Regions from separate parts of the Pseudoalteromonas undina genome, predicted to be linked through region 1. Evidence: predicted binding sites of a transcription regulator. Region 1 holds the regulator's gene; each other region holds the start of a gene.
What was found. Region 1 encodes sigma-54, which starts transcription at its own class of promoters, with help from an activator protein. Its sites were predicted from a motif close to GTTGGCACGNNNNTNGNNT; they were not measured.
Positions count from the first base shown of each region.

Region 2: the regulator sigma-54 is predicted to act here: its motif matches at 2,090-2,108, upstream of fliS (flagellar export chaperone FliS).
Region 3: the regulator sigma-54 is predicted to act here: its motif matches at 2,478-2,496, upstream of PUND_RS14015 (TorF family putative porin).
Region 4: the regulator sigma-54 is predicted to act here: its motif matches at 2,257-2,275, upstream of fliE (flagellar hook-basal body complex protein FliE).

Region 1 is NZ_AHCF03000002.1:291,939-296,157, forward strand. Features, by position in the region: gene PUND_RS01965 (HPr family phosphocarrier protein) at 1-76, opposite strand, end outside; gene rapZ (RNase adapter RapZ) at 94-936, opposite strand; gene ptsN (PTS IIA-like nitrogen regulatory protein PtsN) at 956-1,408, opposite strand; gene hpf (ribosome hibernation promoting factor) at 1,413-1,700, opposite strand; gene PUND_RS01985 (RNA polymerase factor sigma-54) at 1,727-3,226, opposite strand; gene lptB (LPS export ABC transporter ATP-binding protein) at 3,296-4,021, opposite strand; gene lptA (lipopolysaccharide transport periplasmic protein LptA) at 4,018-4,219, opposite strand, start outside.
Region 2 is NZ_AHCF03000003.1:525,392-529,610, forward strand. Features, by position in the region: gene fliD (flagellar filament capping protein FliD) at 1-1,146, shown strand, start outside; gene PUND_RS06050 (hypothetical protein) at 1,333-1,656, opposite strand; gene fliS (flagellar export chaperone FliS) at 1,656-2,051, opposite strand; gene PUND_RS06060 (sigma-54 dependent transcriptional regulator) at 2,417-3,853, shown strand; gene PUND_RS06065 (DNA-3-methyladenine glycosylase I) at 3,978-4,219, opposite strand, start outside.
Region 3 is NZ_AHCF03000003.1:2,242,647-2,246,865, forward strand. Features, by position in the region: gene PUND_RS13995 (AsmA family protein) at 1-121, opposite strand, end outside; gene PUND_RS14000 (hypothetical protein) at 358-783, shown strand; gene PUND_RS14005 (helix-turn-helix transcriptional regulator) at 792-992, shown strand; gene PUND_RS14010 (hypothetical protein) at 1,142-2,305, shown strand; gene PUND_RS14015 (TorF family putative porin) at 2,598-3,275, shown strand; gene PUND_RS14020 (ABC transporter permease/M1 family aminopeptidase) at 3,570-4,219, opposite strand, start outside.
Region 4 is NZ_AHCF03000003.1:530,461-534,679, forward strand. Features, by position in the region: gene PUND_RS06070 (sensor histidine kinase) at 1-741, shown strand, start outside; gene PUND_RS06075 (sigma-54-dependent transcriptional regulator) at 734-2,158, shown strand; gene fliE (flagellar hook-basal body complex protein FliE) at 2,315-2,647, shown strand; gene fliF (flagellar basal-body MS-ring/collar protein FliF) at 2,668-4,219, shown strand, end outside.

The DNA of each region.
Region 1 (4,219 bases):
GCTGTGCCAGCACCGTAGCCGCTCTGGCATGCAGGCCTAACTTGTTTTTTATTAAAAATGTGTTTTCTAACCGCATTAATATTCTCTCAAGCTTTATTCTTGTTCTCGATGGCGAATTTTTACATTAGGATGACTCATTGCAAAGCTTTCACCTATAGTTTGCGCTAAATAAACTGAGCGGTGTTGCCCTCCGGTACAGCCAATAGCTATGGTCAAATAGCTGCGGTTATTTCTTTCTAAATGAGGCAGCCATGTTTGCACGAATGTTTGAATTTGCCATGTAAATTTTTGTACTATGCTGTGGCTGGCTAGGTAGTCTTTTACTGGTTGATCTAACCCTGTGAGTGGCTTAAGTTCAGGCTCCCAATGCGGGTTTGGTAAAAAGCGAGCGTCAAATACATAATCTGCTTCTTTGGGTATACCGTGCTTAAAACCAAATGACTCAAAGGTAATGATCAGTTGTTTGTCTTTTTTACCGAGTATTTTTTCACGAATAGATTCAGCCAGCTGATGCACACTTAAATCCGTAGTATCAATCATATAATCGGCACGGTTAATGAGTACATCAAGGAGTTGTTTTTCTTTTTTTATTGCTAAATCAAGTGGCAGTGAGTCAATCGAAAGAGGATGAAGACGCCGTGTTTCTGAAAAGCGTTTAATTAAGGTTTGATCGTCACTGTCTAAATAAAACACCGTTGGCTTAGTAAAACCAGGTAAATATTCAATGATTTCATTAAACTGTTGCTGCTCTTTAGGTAAATTACGCACATCAACACTTACGGCTATTTTGTTGTAGCTGTCGGAAACACTACGAACAAGAGATGGCAATAAATTTAAAGGAATATTATCTACACAATAATAACCTAAATCCTCAACAACACGCAGCGCAACAGATTTACCAGAACCTGAGCGACCACTTATAATTATTAATTCCATTTATCACCCTTAATTGTTACTACGGTTGACTTACAATTACTTGATACAGCTCATTGTCGGATTTTGCCGCTCGTAATTGCTTACAAAATTCTTTATCGTTGAGCTTTTCTGCTATAGTGGCTAAGGTTTTTAAATGCTGCTTATTGTCACCATCAGGTACAATTAAGGCAACAAAAATATCGACCGGTCTGTTATCTATCGCATCAAAATTAATAGCCGTTTCGCTCACTAATATAAGTGCAAGAGGCTCTTGTACACCACTCATACGACCATGTGGAATTGCAATTCCTCGACCTATACCTGTACTCCCTAGTTTTTCTCTGGCGGTTAACGCGTTAAGAATATCTTGTTGTGTTAAATAGGGCAGTTTATTGTGAGCCAATTCACTGATAAATTCTAAAATTCTTTTTTTACTATTAAAAAGGACCGCAGCTTTACTGCAGTCCTGACAGATAAGTGAGCTTAATTTCATAGTGTTAGTGTCGAGCAAGTTTCTCTTTGTGTTTAATTACTTGACGATCTAGCTTGTCAATCAGCGAGTCTATAGCGGCATACATATCTTGGTGTTCAGTAGAAGCAAAAATCTCAGCGCCACTAACATGAACGGTTGCTTCGGCTTTTTGGTTTAGTTTTTCTACATCGAGAATAACGTGCACATTCGTTATGTGATCAGTGTGCCTCTGTAACTTCGAAAATTTACTATTTACGTAGTCTCTAAGCGAGTCGGTAATATCTACATGGCGACCAGTTAAATTCAGTTGCATAAACATTTTCCTCTTTGTTGTACGCCTTAAATCAAACTTTTACGTTGATTAGACGGGGGAATAGCTAGAGATTCGCGATACTTTGCAATAGTTCTCCTTGCTACTTTAATTCCTTGCTCAGCCAATATATCTGCAATTTTACTATCACTCAATGGTTTAGCTGAGTTTTCTGCAGCGATTAATTTTTTAATTAATGCGCGTATTGCTGTAGATGAACATTCGCCACCATTTTCAGTGCTTACATGGCTTGAAAAGAAATATTTAAGCTCAAAAATACCGCGTGGTGTGTGCATGTATTTTTGCGTAGTAACACGTGAAATAGTCGATTCGTGCATTTCTACCATTTCGGCCACGTCATTAAGTACCATAGGCTTCATCGCCTCAGGACCATGTTCAAAAAAGGCCTGTTGTTGCTGCACAATACAGTTAGTTACTTTAAGCAGTGTGTCGTTTCTACTTTCTAAGCTTTTTATAAACCATTTAGCTTCTTGTAAGTGTGAGCGAATAAACTGGCTATCGCCGCTTGATTTAACCGTACGCGACATAGCTGCATATTGGCTGTTTACCCTAATTTTAGGCATACTATCTGGGTTTAGTTCAACCACCCAACGGCCTTTTACTTTTTTAACCGACACATCAGGAATAACGTACTCAGACTCTTCTCTAACAATAGTGTCAGCGGGTTTTGGACTCAGCGTGTGAATTAACGTCATGACCTCTTTAAGCTCATCTTCTTTAAGCTTAGTTTTTTTCATTAATGTGCGATAATCACGCGCAGCCAGTAAGTCAATGTGATCAGTTAAGATCATTTTTGTTTCGCTTAAAAAAGGCGTGTCTTGATCAAACTGATTCAATTGAATACACAAACACTCTTGTAAACTACGCGCGGCTATTCCTACCGGATCAAATAACTGAATACGCTTTAATACGGCTTCTATTTCATCAAGTTCAACTTCATCTTCTATGTCGTTTTCTTGATTAAAACTTTCTAATATTTCTTCACAGCTAAGGGTTAAAATACCAGAATCGTCCACGGCTTCTACGATTGCAATCGCGATGGCTTCATCAGTAGGGCTAAACGGTGTCAGTTGCAATTGCCACATTAAATATTCATGTAGCGTTTCAGTTGAAGAGCCTTGATAAATTGATTCATCTTCAGGCATTGGTCCTGATGAAGAGGCCGGTGCTGCGCTCATGTATTCATCCCATGTAACATCCATTGCCATATCATCGCTAATGGTGTCTTTGGTCATGGCTTCGCCGCTATCTTGCTCATATTCGCTAGGTTTTTCATCAGCTGAAGCACTTAGCGTTGATTCATCGGTATCGGCTTTTTGTTCGTTTTTACCCGCAGCATCTTCACTGTAATCTTGTTCTTCAACTTCAAGCAAGGGATTACTATCGAGTGCTTCTTGAATTTCTTGCTGGAGATCCAATGTACTGAGCTGCAATAAGCGAATTGCTTGTTGCAACTGTGGAGTCATTGTAAGTTGCTGGCCCATGCGCAGCTGTAATGATTGCCTCATTTATCTCTAACAATCCTTTTAAATTAGTATGATTAATCTTAGCAGATGCTTAGTGGAATAACACACATATTAGAGCTTGAACTGCTCGCCCAAATAAACATCGCGTACTGTTTTATCGTTTAATACATATTCTGGAGTGCCTGATGCAATTAACTCCCCATGAGAAACTATGTAGGCTTTTTCACAAACATCAAGTGTTTCGCGGACGTTGTGATCTGTGATCAATACGCCAATTCCTCGGTTTTTAAGGTGCTCTATAATCTTTTTAATATCTAATACAGAGATAGGATCAACCCCTGCAAAGGGTTCGTCTAGTAGTATAAATTTAGGATTTGCTGCTAATGCTCGCGCAATTTCAACACGGCGACGCTCACCACCTGACAGAGCCATACCTTGGCTGTCACGAATATGCTGAATACTAAATTCATCAAGTAAATTATTTAAGGTATCTTCACGTTGTTGCTTATTGAGCCCTTTACGTGTTTCTAATATAGCCATTAAGTTTTGATAAACCGTCAGCTTTCTAAAAATAGATGATTCTTGTGGTAAATATCCTATCCCTAGGCGAGCTCGACTGTGCATTGGTAATAAAGTGATATCTTGATCATCGATTGATATTTTACCTTTATCGCTAGGTACAAGGCCTACAATCATGTAAAAGGTCGTAGTTTTACCTGCGCCATTGGGGCCAAGTAAGCCGACAATGCTGCCAGCTTCAACTTCTAGGCCAACGTTTTTCACCACTTCACGGCCTTTATAGCTTTTTGCTAGTAGCTCTGCTTTTAATGTGCTCATGGTTGGCCTTTATCGTCTTCTTTTTTGTTTTCAACAGGCACTAAAATAGTGTGTACACGGTCTGTTGAGTTTTCGTCTTTTTCTGCGCTAATTAACTGCTGCTCTATATCGTAGGTGATACTTTTAGCAGTTATTTTTTGACCTGCTTGAGCAATACTGGCATCGCCGATTAAGGTTAAAAAACGTTGCGAAACATCG
Region 2 (4,219 bases), on a different contig from region 1:
AATTACTCGATTAAAGTTAATAGTTTGGCTGAGAACCATAAGCTAACATCAAATGCTATAGCTGGCGATGAAGCGGTGGGAGAGGGTAAGCTCACGATTAGTTCTGGCTCTAACAGTTTTGACATAAATGTGTCAGACACAGCAAAGCTGGCTGATATACGTGACGCGATTAATGACTCTGCTGACAATGATTCAGTTAATGCTACTATTATTACCGATGATACGGGGCAGCGATTAGTGTTATCAAGTAAAGAAACCGGCGCAGAAAACGCAATAAAAATTGTAGTTGATGATGTCGGTGATGGTGGTAATACAGACTTGTCTGGCTTGTCTCGTCTTGCGTATGATAGTGATACAACATCAACAACGTATGCTGAAAACTTAAACGAAGTAACAGCAGCGACGGATGCTTCAATTACGATTGACGGAACGCTTGTGGCCTCAAGCAGTACCAATGAGTTTAAAGATGTTATTGAAGGCGTTACCATTAATGCTAAAAAAACTCACAATGCAGACGATGATTTAAGTAAAGCAACTATCACTGAAAATAATAATAATGTTGCTGCTGGATTAAAGTCGTTTGTAGAGAAGTTTAATGCATTTATTGATTTATCAAATCAGCTCGGTCGCTCTAGCGCTGAAGAGGGCGTTGGTGCACTTGCGGGTGATTCATTACTTAGAGGCTCTGTAAACCAAGTACGCTCGATGTTAACATCTGAATTTAGCACGGGTAATGGTAATACCGACTTTTTAGCTAACTTTGGTATTAGAACTGAGCGCTCAGGTAAGTTAAGTATTGATTCTGACGCTCTTAAAGCTGCCGTAGAAAGTGATCCACAAGCTATCCAAACGTTTTTTGTTGGCGAAAATGACGGTGATGGTTTTGTTGGCCAGTTAGATACTGTTATTAAAGGTTATACGGCCTCTGATGGTATTATTAGTTCACGTATTGAAGGGCGTGAAACACAACTCGATAAGCTACAAGATGAAGTTGATGCATTTAATAGCCGAATGAAAAAGTATGAAGAGCGACTATATAGCCAATACAATGCCATGGATATATTAGTTGCTAACCTAAACTCGACAGGAAGTTACTTGCAGCAACAATTAGCTAACCTACCGGGTGTGGCTAAAAAGTCTAGCTAAATAGCATTGTTTAGTAAATAAAGCCTGGCTTGTTAGTCAGGTTTTTTTATACCTGTTCGCTTATTGGTAATTAACAACGCTTGGTTTATAGTGAACTTTTAGGCTATAAAAATACAGAGTGATAAATCAATTAATCACTCTGTAAAGGGGAATAAAATAGGGGGTTAGCTAGGGCAAGAAGTGTTTTTAAATATTAGATTTATACTTATTTACAGCTTTTTTATTTTTTTGATTACCAACTATTTTAACCGCTAATAGTTGCTTTTGATTATCTATTTTAACAGATAGCTGTTCTATTAGGTTGATTAAAAACTCAAGTTCAGTAGCTGAATAATGAGTTTTTTCTCTAGAAAGTGAGCTACTTATGTGAATATCAAGCTTATTATGAATATTCAGCGCTTGCTCAATATCCCAATCCTCTGAGTCATTAACCAAATTCACTAGCTCATTGCAATATGCTCGAGTCTCACTATCTTTAACTTGTGAGCTTGTAACCCGATTTAAAGACATTATAGTTGTGGTTCTCTTTGTTCAAATGGAATTGCTTCCCAACCTGATTTTATTTCCTTGATCAAGGTAATTACTTCATCAATTTTTTCTATATCGTTCTCAAGGTTCGCGGTTAATAAGCTGCGCTGACAGTAATCGTATAAAGAGTCTAAGTTAGTTGATACTTCATTATTATGTTCAAAATTTAACACTTGCTGCAACGCACCAAGTAGCACAATACAATCAGAGATTGCGTTGCCTTTTTTTTCTAACTCTTTACGTTCAATAAATCCTTTTGCAGCAGAGAGCTTGCCAACAATATTTACAAACACGAGTTTAACTTGGTCGTAGGGAGTCATCTCTTTAACGCTGCTAACTGTTATTTGACGGTATTTATTGATTGATGCATGAGCCATGGGTAATTCCTCAAATTTTAATTACTGTGTAGAACTTTAAGCAAGTTTAGTTCCAACATAAGTTTGACTATTACTTATCGGCAAAAACAGTCACACCTTTAAGTAATAATAGCACTTTTTATGAGTTTCTTCTGTGTAGAGTCGCATCATCATCAGTGGCAAAACGTGTTAGATAATTCATCCTAAGTAGGTATGCTGTTATAAATAGTTAAAGAGTTATTAGTTATAAAGTATTGGCTTTTTAGGCTGGGTGTCTGTTTTTTGGCGTTAATGTCAAAAAATCGCCGCTATTACTTGCATCCAAATCCAACTGGCTTACAATTTGATTAATAAAACAAATTAGTGAAATAAATGGCTCGCTAAAAATGATCTTAATTTTAGATAATAATAATAATCGCTCTATTGGATTATATGCATCGCTTACTTTTATTGGTGAGGCGGTACAGTTGCAAACAGAAGCTGACTTTGAGCAGGCATGTAGTCACTATCAAAATAAAGAATGTATTGTGGTGCTAGGGGCGCTGCAATCTTTAGATCATGAAAGCTTAATTAAACGCTATCCAACATTTCCTTTTTTACTGATTGGTGAAACACTCAAACCGCTACTGAGTCTTGCCAATGTTGTTGGACTAATTTGTGAGCCATTTACTCATGAAGTTACCACTCAGTTACTACATGATTGTCAGCAATATCAGCGTATGCTGCCTCATGAGCATCAACACAATAAAGAAAAAAGCACCTTTGATGGCCTTGTAGGTGAAACCAAAGCCGTAAAAGATTTACGCTTTTTAATTACTCAAGTTGCTAAAACTGATGCCAACGTGCTTATTTTAGGTGAGTCGGGCACGGGTAAAGAAGTGGTTGCTCGTAATGTGCATCTGCTCTCTAAGCGTAACAAAGGTCCATTTGTACCAGTAAACTGTGGGGCAATTCCTGCAGAGTTACTAGAAAGTGAACTATTTGGCCATGAAAAAGGTGCATTTACCGGGGCTATTTCAGCACGTAAAGGCCGGTTTGAATTGGCGCAAGGTGGCACGCTATTTTTAGATGAAATAGGGGATATGCCGCTGCAAATGCAGGTTAAGTTACTGCGAGTACTACAAGAGCGTAGCTATGAGCGCGTTGGCGGTACTAAAGCGATTCAAGCCGATGTACGTGTTATTGCTGCAACCCACCGCGACCTTGAAAGCATGATTGAAAAAGGCTCATTCCGAGAAGATTTATATTATCGCTTAAATGTTTTTCCTATTGAGAGTCCATCACTTGCTCAACGTGCAGAAGACATCCCTTTGCTACTTAAAGAGCTAATGCGCCGTGTAAATGAACAAAGCGGTACTACGGCTAAGTTTACAGAGCGTGCTATTGATAGTTTAAAAGAGCATTCTTGGCCGGGTAATATTCGTGAGCTTGCGAACCTAGTTGAGCGTATGGTTATTATGTTCCCTGACAAGGTGGTGGATGTTCCTGACTTACCTAACAAATACCGCTACATTGAAGTTGAAGCCTATGAGCCACAGTATCCAGAAGAACTGATGGAGCGTGATGCGTTTAATGATATTTTTAGCGGCGGATTTAGTGAAGACGAAATAGACCTTGAAGATGATTTTGCTCAAGCGGCACCGGGTTTATTGCCCGATGAAGGTATTGAGCTTAAGGAGTACTTAGCTGAGCTTGAAATTAACTTAATCACCCAGGCATTAGAGCGCTTTGATTACGTTGTTGCCCGTGCTGCTGAAGTGCTAGGCGTAAGGCGAACCACACTGGTCGAAAAAATGAAAAAATATAACTTGTCTAGGGATTAAGAGCAAAGTGCAGGTGTTATATTTTAGGTTTTAGGTTAGAAAAGCTAAACACTACGCTTAATGCAAACTCGGCGCTATAATTGTCAGCGGGTTTACCTCGCGTCTCGTAACCCGAAACCCGCCCTTAGCCTAACTTTTTAACTTCTTCCTTCCTAAAACAATCATTACTATGATCGTTAACCATTCCACAGGCCTGCATGTAGGCATACACTGTGGTTGGGCCTAAAAATTTAAAGCCACGCTTTTTTAAATCCTTCGCAAATAACGTCGATGCCTCAGTAACTGCAGGGTAGTCGGCCAGTGTTTCTAGATCGTTTACCTGAGGTTTATTACTCACAAACTGCCACTGATAATCACTAAAACTGC
Region 3 (4,219 bases), on a different contig from region 1:
TTTCTACCTGCTCAGACACTTTATTAAAAATGGTATCGGTAGGAATTAAAAATGGTGCAGCAACAATTAACGCTATGCATAGCAATAATATGACACCAATAACTTTAAATAAGGTCTTCATGATCATCCTTTCAAACGTGCAAATAATGCTCTTATCATAGCGGGAGTTAGCGCCAAAAGCATTGCCCAATAACTAAAAATCTACTTTCCTACATTCTAACGTGGGTATATGAATTGTAACTGAAACATTTTGATACCTTTAGGTTACAAAAAAATATTGACCAAATGATACCTACAGGTTACATTGATACCTACAGGTTACAAAATATAAATTAACACTTCCACAGGATGGACTTTATGAAACAACAAGATATTAAAACTGAAGAACAGTTTATGGGTCAAAACATATTTCTAAGTATAAGCACAAGTATGGTTTTTTTACTTCTCAGTGTTAACTCAGTAATAAAACAAGATATTGACGGGCTTTTAACTGTTGGAATGGGCGTTTTATTTTATATAGTTATAATAGCTATTTATATAACTAAAGCAGGCTTTCCATTAAAAATGTATTTTCAATATGCTTATAAAGATGAATTCCTAAATACTATCGACACGAGTGCCTATAAACATTCAATTTTTGCACTTGTTTTTTGCCTGCTTGGTGTTTTTTATAAAGGCGATGCTATTGCTAGTGAGGTTTCGCATGCAGCTATGGCAGTATTCTACTTAGGTATCATGCTCTTGGCATATGGCACTTCATTGTTTTGGCAAAGCCGCGATTAGGAAATAATGTGCAAAACCATATAGCTGAATTTCGTAAAGAGGCAGGGCTTTCACAGCAAGAACTGGCCGATGCTATTAATGTTTCACGAAAAACCATTAGCACGGTTGAAACATCTCGTTTTACACCCTCGGTGATCATTGCCTTAAAAATAGCACAGCACTTTAATACCTCAGTTGAACGGCTGTTTTCACTCGATGAACACGATTAATACAGTAATGATGCAATCTTGTGTTAATTAACTTACCAAGATTGCATCCCCTGTATTCTCCGGTATGATGCACGCCCCTGTTGCTGCTGGCTTATTTAAGCTAAAATGAAGCGACTAAAAAGTATATCTAACCGGAGAGTCTACAAGGCATGAAGAAACTGCTAATTTCACCGTCAAAAATGGCATTAGGCGAGCAAGAAAGTCAAATTTATCAAAACATTCTGAAGCAATCTTCAGAGCTAAGCCTAAACCTGATGGCTGTGAAAGTGGAAAACCATCCAGAAGACTTTTTAGGTTGGTGTTACGAGCTATTAAGCGCAAGCCGCGACCGCATTAATTATGACTTACTCGAAAGCCCACAATTACCATTATTGAAAAAGCTGCATGACCAACTTATTTCAGCCATTAGCTTTTTACAGTTAAAAACATTACGGGTAGCGCCTTGGCCAGTAGTGAGTATGTTTGTAGAGCAACATAAAGAACTGGTGGCACTTGATGAGCAGCTACGTTTAACTGCTTATATTGCAGGCCTGCGTGAAAAGCCGTTAAAAGATATGATCCCTGAAGACTTACTCGCTTTTAGCGGTAAGCATATGGCATCACTCAATCCGAGTACTTATAACTTTGATGTAGAATGGTTTGCCTCTACTAAAAGCGCCAAAGGTTTTCACCAGATGCTGGCTGATTTGCCAGGCGCATTCGACGATGCACTCAGCAACATTCCACTTGAGGGTGATGTAGCGCTAGGTAATTACCAACAATTTGTAATTGCTTATTTGAGTGCATTTAATGGTAGTGATGAAAAACCAACTCTGGCGCCTGCCACCCGTTTATTAGCAATGCGTCGCCCTGATGTGTTTACTCCAATTAGTAACAGTCGCTTAGATGCACTTTGCTCCGCACTTGGTATCACCAAATTAAATAACCGTGACTTTGAGCGTTACTGGCAAGATGTAGTACAAAGCATTCACGCTATGTCATGGTTTAAAATGGCCAATGCTGGTAATGAACTAGAAACACAGTTGGTGGACATTAAAGCGCTTATACCTTGCTTTTTTTACTATGCAGATACTAATACTGCAGATAACTCTAACTACATTAAGCTACTTAATAAACCTACACGTAGCAATTCTAGCAGCAGTAAAGCGCCACGCCGAGGCAAAGAATCTGCTGAGATTTTAGTGGATCGCGCTCTTGCTGCTGATGATGTTCCAGAGCATATTCGTGCTAAACGTGACTCTATTATTAGCGAAGTACAAAAAGGCCGCGGTGTTAACGAAACAATTACCCTAATGCGTGCCATTTTTGGTTAATTAACCCACAAGAAAAATAAAATAGCCTAGCAGCGCTTTGATGGTGCAGCTAGGCTGTTTTTTGCACCAGCAAAGTGAACCTGCTAAATAATTACTTTTCTATCCCTACCTCATATTATTTTCAATACATTGTTTTAAGTAATAAAAATAATTTATAAACGAATAAGTTTAATTTGGCACACACAGTGCAAATACCCCATTAGTAACATAATAAAATGCCGCCAAACAAAAGGTTGTAGTCGTTCATAATAAAAAGCCTTGGCGTGCAAAATCATACAATGGGAAATGAGACATGCTAAAACTACAAAAAACAATATTGATCAGTGCATTGGCATTAACAGGACTGACATCAACTGCTGCATTTGCTGAAGTAACAGCAAATGCAGCAGCCACTTCAAACTACTTATGGCGCGGACAAGAGCAAACTGGGGGCGATGCAGCTGTATCTGGCGGTATTGATTACGCTAATGAATCTGGCTTTTATGCGGGTACTTGGGCGTCAAATGCGTCTTGGGCCGATGAAATGACCTACGAGCTAGACTTATACGCAGGTTTTGGCGGCGCAATTAATGAAAGCGTGAGTTATGACGTAGGGTATATCTATTATGCGTACCCTGATGCGGCATCAGGTGCAGATGCAGATTTTTCTGAAGTCTACGGTAGCATTAGTGTGCAAGGCTTTACATTTGGTGCAGCCGTACTTGCAACATCTGCAGCCAGTGGTGATGGTACTGATTTTGGTGATTCATTGTATTTAAATGCCGATTACAGCTTCGCTGTTGGTAGCAATGGCACTGAAATGGCGCTACACATAGGGCATTACTCAGGCGATTTCATCGGTGATGACAATATTATTGATTATGGTGTATCGGTGTCTAAAGATGGTTTTACTTTTGGCCTATCTGATAACGACATGGATGGCTCTGATATAAAAGCCTATGTAGCCTACGCTGTAGACTTTAACCTATAAAAAGAATGTGTTACTTGCTGCAACACTAAGGGCCGCAAGGCCCTTTCTCGTTTAGAGCGGTTTAAAAATGCTCGTAATCCTCCCTAGGATTAGCTACTAAAGCACCCTACTATATTACCCGCCTCGGTCAATCAACGACTACCTAGCTACCGTTAAATATTTCCGCGTTATGCTAACTCGCTTAAATAAGCATTATTGTGTATTGGCATTATATTCTCTGTTTCAAATAAGCTTTTTATACCAATTCGCTAAAACAAAAGGCCGCACGAAATGCGGCCTTTAAATCACTTAGCGTTAAAACTTAGCTAAATTATTTTTATTGTCTTTATCTACAAGCTTAATGTAAGGGTCTATCCCAGCGTACATGGGTTTTTCTTTTACTTTAAGTTCGATGGTGTTTGCACCAGACACTATTTGATGTTTTTGTGAATAAATCACAAAGTCTTCAGCTAGAAGGTTTTCAGGATCATCATTGAATAATGCAATATCAATCATTTCATCAAGTGGTTGTTCGGTTTCTTCACCTTGGCCATCGGCACGCTGTTTCGTTGCTTCAACGCTCAGTGTTACCGTGTAAAAACCCTCGCTATCAGTGCTATCTGTAATCGATACCTCTTTCATTTCAAGCTCATAAAGTGTTATATACTTAAACTGATCATCAATAAAGCGTTGCTCTGCTTTTGTTGCATCTCGTTTTAAATAACTGAGTAAATCGAGTGTGGTGGGGTATGGCGTTGATTGGTATTTAAACTCATTCAAAAATGCTTTAAGTGCTGCATTTAAGCGTTTTTCACCTAAGCGATCATATAGCGCCATCATCACAACAGAACCTTTATTGTAGTGAAGATACTGCTGAGCCTGCGTTTTATACAGCGGCATTTCTTCAAACGCTTCCCCTGTACGACCCATTAAGTATTTGTCTAGCTCGTATTTTAAAAACTTAC
Region 4 (4,219 bases), on a different contig from region 1:
TTGACTGAAACCCGACGCTTACAAAAACGAGTCGCGCACATGCAGCGTTTAAGTGCGTTAGGTAAAATGGTGGCATCTTTGGCCCATCAAGTACGCACACCGTTATCAGCAGCTATGTTGTATGCTGCCAACTTAGGCTCAAAGCGCTTACCGGAAGCATCACGCGGCAGTTTTCACACAAAATTAATGTCTCGCTTGAAAGATTTAGAAACCCAAGTAAACGACATGCTGCTATTTGCTAAAAGTGGTGATCAACAGATAGTTGAGCAAGTGTCGATGCAACAGTTACTCAGTGAAGTAAAAGCCGGTGCTGATGCCATGGTAGCGCTCAATGATAGCGAATTAAATGTGAGCTTACCTGAACCCGATATAGAAATCATGGGTAATAAAACCGCATTAGCAAGCGCTATTCAAAACCTAATTCACAACAGTATTCAAGTTATTGGCAGTGGCGCGCAGGTTTACCTTAGCGCCCAGCGTGACAAACAAGACTCTGACTTTGTGCGCATTAGCGTTAGTGACAATGGTCCAGGCATTGACTTAGTTCAGAGCGAGAAAATATTTGAACCTTTTTATACCACTAAAAGCCAAGGTACAGGCTTAGGGCTTGCCGTTGTTAGTTCGGTAGCCAGTGCGCATCAGGGAAGGGTTGAGGCAAACAACAACCCACACGGGGGAGCAATTTTTAGTATGTTGCTGCCTATTAGTGTCACATCTAAATTAGGGGAGTCACATGAGTAACACTATTTTAGTTGTAGAAGACGACGCCGGACTTCGTGAAGCATTAATTGATACTCTAGAAATGTCGGGCATCGCTTGCACGGCAGCCAGTAGTGCAGAGCAAGCCATGTTGTTATTAAAAAAAGATGTATTTTCACTGGTGGTCAGTGATGTACAAATGGGCGAAATGAGTGGCTTGGATTTATTACGCAGTATTAAATTAAATCACCCTGATTTACCCGTACTTATGATGACGGCCTATGCCACAATTGATGATGCAGTTGAAGCCATGCGCCTAGGCGCGATTGATTATATGGCTAAGCCATTTGCCCCAGAAGTGCTATTGAACATGGTGAGCCGTTACTTACCTGAAAAGGAAAAAGAAACAGACGGTCCTATTGTTGCCGACCCTAGTAGTATTCAACTACTTGAACTTGCAGGTAAAGTTGCTCGTTCAGATGCCAGCGTAATGGTACTTGGGCCAAGTGGCTCAGGTAAAGAAGTGCTGGCACGGTATATTCATGACAAGTCAAAACGCTGCAATGAACCATTTGTAGCAATTAACTGTGCTGCTATTCCTGAAAACATGCTTGAAGCTACTTTGTTTGGCTACGAAAAAGGTGCGTTTACTGGTGCGATTCAGGCCTGCCCGGGTAAGTTTGAACAAGCACAGGGTGGGACTATCTTACTTGATGAAATCACCGAAATGGATTTAGGTTTACAAGCCAAACTATTGCGGGTATTACAAGAACGCGAAGTTGAGCGTTTAGGCGGTCGGAAAACTATTTCGCTAGATGTACGTGTGCTTGCAACCAGTAACCGCGAATTAAAAGAGGCCGTTGCTGCAAATCAGTTCCGCGAAGATTTATATTATCGACTCAATGTGTTCCCTTTACTGTGGCGACCTCTGTGTGAGCGTCCTGGCGACATTATTGTACTGGCTAAGCATTTAATTGAACGTCACTTAAGTAAAAGCAAAGAGCCAATGGCGTATCTAGATACAAGCGCCGAACAAAAGCTACTTAGCCATAGCTGGCCGGGTAACGTTCGAGAGCTGGATAACGTTATTCAACGTGCTTTAATTTTACGCAGTGGCAGTACTATTGATGAGCATGCAATTTTTATCGAAAATTTAACCCCAACCCAGTTTGTGGTTGAACCAACTACAGTGCCGGAGCCTATAAAAAGTAATCTCAGTAACGCTTATTATGATGAAAAAACAATGCCCGAAGATGAGCAAAAAAATGATTTGCTCGCCTTAGACACGGGGAGTTATAAAGATGAACTTAAAGATAAAGAACATCGCATAATTTTAGAAACCTTGGCGCGTTGCCAAGGGAAGCGTAAAGAAGTAGCCGAAACCTTAGGTATAAGTCCACGTACTTTGCGTTACAAATTAGCGCAAATGCGCGATTTAGGTATTTCCCTCCCTGCATAACCTCAACAGCCCTAAAACTAAGTAACACATTTTAGGGCTGTCAAAACTCTGACTACGCAAGTTTACACATCAACCTTTTGTTTTAATTGAGTTTTATTTTTGGCATGTTTTGTGCTTTATTCTATTTAAGAGTTTACTGCATTATCAGAGACAATTATGAAAATTCAAAACAGTGCTTTATTTCAAGAAATGCAATCTATGGCTTCAGAAGCCACGCGTAGTAACCAAGTTAATAACTTGCCAACGCAAGTGCAATCAACGTCTACAGCACAATTTGGTGATATGTTGAGTAATGCACTTAATACAGTGCATGAGCTTCAGCAAGACACAGGACAAAAAAGAAAAGCAGTTGAGATGGGCGACAGAAGCGTATCGCTTGCTGAGGCGATGATTGCCTCGCAAAAGTCTTCTGTGGCATTTGAAGCTACGGTACAGGTTCGTAATAAGCTTGTTGAATCTTACAAAGAAATTATGAACATGCCTGTTTAACTAGGTAGTGGAGAATTATTGTGGCGCAATCTAATCAATCTACAGATCTGGCACTTGCTGATGGCATGATGGAGCAAAGTGAAACTGAAGATCAACAAGAGCAAAAATCAGGCTATTTCAGCGCCCTAGGTGGTGTTGATGTTTTACGTCAAATTACCCTGATTGTTGCATTGGCCATTTGTTTGGCTATTGCTATCTTCGTGATTATTTGGGCTCGTCAGCCAGATATGCGCCCATTAGGTAAAATGCAAACTCAAGAGTTAATTGAAACACTCGACTTTTTAGATGCGCAAAAAATTGACTATGAACTTGATGGTAATGTGGTGTCGGTTGATGAAACTGAGTATCAAAATATTAAGTTACTGATGACCCGTGAAGGCTTAGATCAAGGGCCGACATCAGGTAGCGATATTATTATGCAAGACATGGGGTTTGGGGTAAGCCAACGTTTAGAGCGTGAGCGCCTTAAACATGGTCGCGAGCAACAGCTTGCCCGTACTATTGAAGAGCTAAACAACGTTACTCGCGCCAAAGTACTATTAGCTATTCCAAAAGAAAATGTATTTGCTCGTCGAGAGAAAAAACCCTCAGCAACTGTTGTACTAACGCTTAAGCGTGGTCGCTCACTAGATAGCGAAGAAGTTGACTCAGTAGTTGATATGATTGCTTCAGCGGTGCAAGGGCTAGAGCCTTCTCGCGTAACGGTGACCGATCAAAACGGTCGCTTATTAAATTCAGGTTCGCAAACCTCTTTGGCTGCACGCTCTCGTAAAGAATACGACCTAGAGCGTAAACGTGAGCAAGAATACCTAGAAAAAATTGACAGCATTTTAATTCCCGTCGTTGGCTTAGGTAATTACACCGCCCAAGTAGATTTAAGCATGGACTTTAGTGCAGTAGAAGAAACACAAAAACGTTACAACCCAGATTTACCGGCAGTAAGAAGTGAAACCACTTTCGAAGAAAATAATATCGGTGGTTTAGCGGTAGGTATTCCTGGTGCACTTACTAATCAGCCTCCGGTTAACTCAACGATACCTGAAGATGCAATGGCTGGCGGTGCAGGCACTGCAACCTCACCAAGTCGTACTCACAAAGAAGCTACCCGTAACTATGAACTTGATACCACTATTTCTCATAAACGTCAGCAAACGGGTGTGATCCGCAGAATAAGTGTGTCTGTAGCGGTCGATTACTTACCCACGGTTGGTGAAAATGGTGAAACAACCATGACACCACGCTCGGTAGAAGTTTTGTCAAATATTCGTCGCTTGTTACAAGGTGGCGTAGGCTTTGATATGCAACGTGGCGATGCACTTGAAGTAGTGACCGTGCCATTTGTTCGTGAAGACTCAGCGCTTGATTTCGAATTGCCTTTATGGGAACAAGACTGGTTTATGAAAATGATGCGCTTAGTATTAGGTGCGCTGGTTATTATTGTACTGATTTTAGCTGTAGTTAAGCCTATGCTTAAGCGATTAATTTACCCAGATAATACACTTGAAGAATATGATGAAGACTCTCTTAGTTCAGGTGTTGACCTTGGTGACAGCACATTAGATATGCTAAATA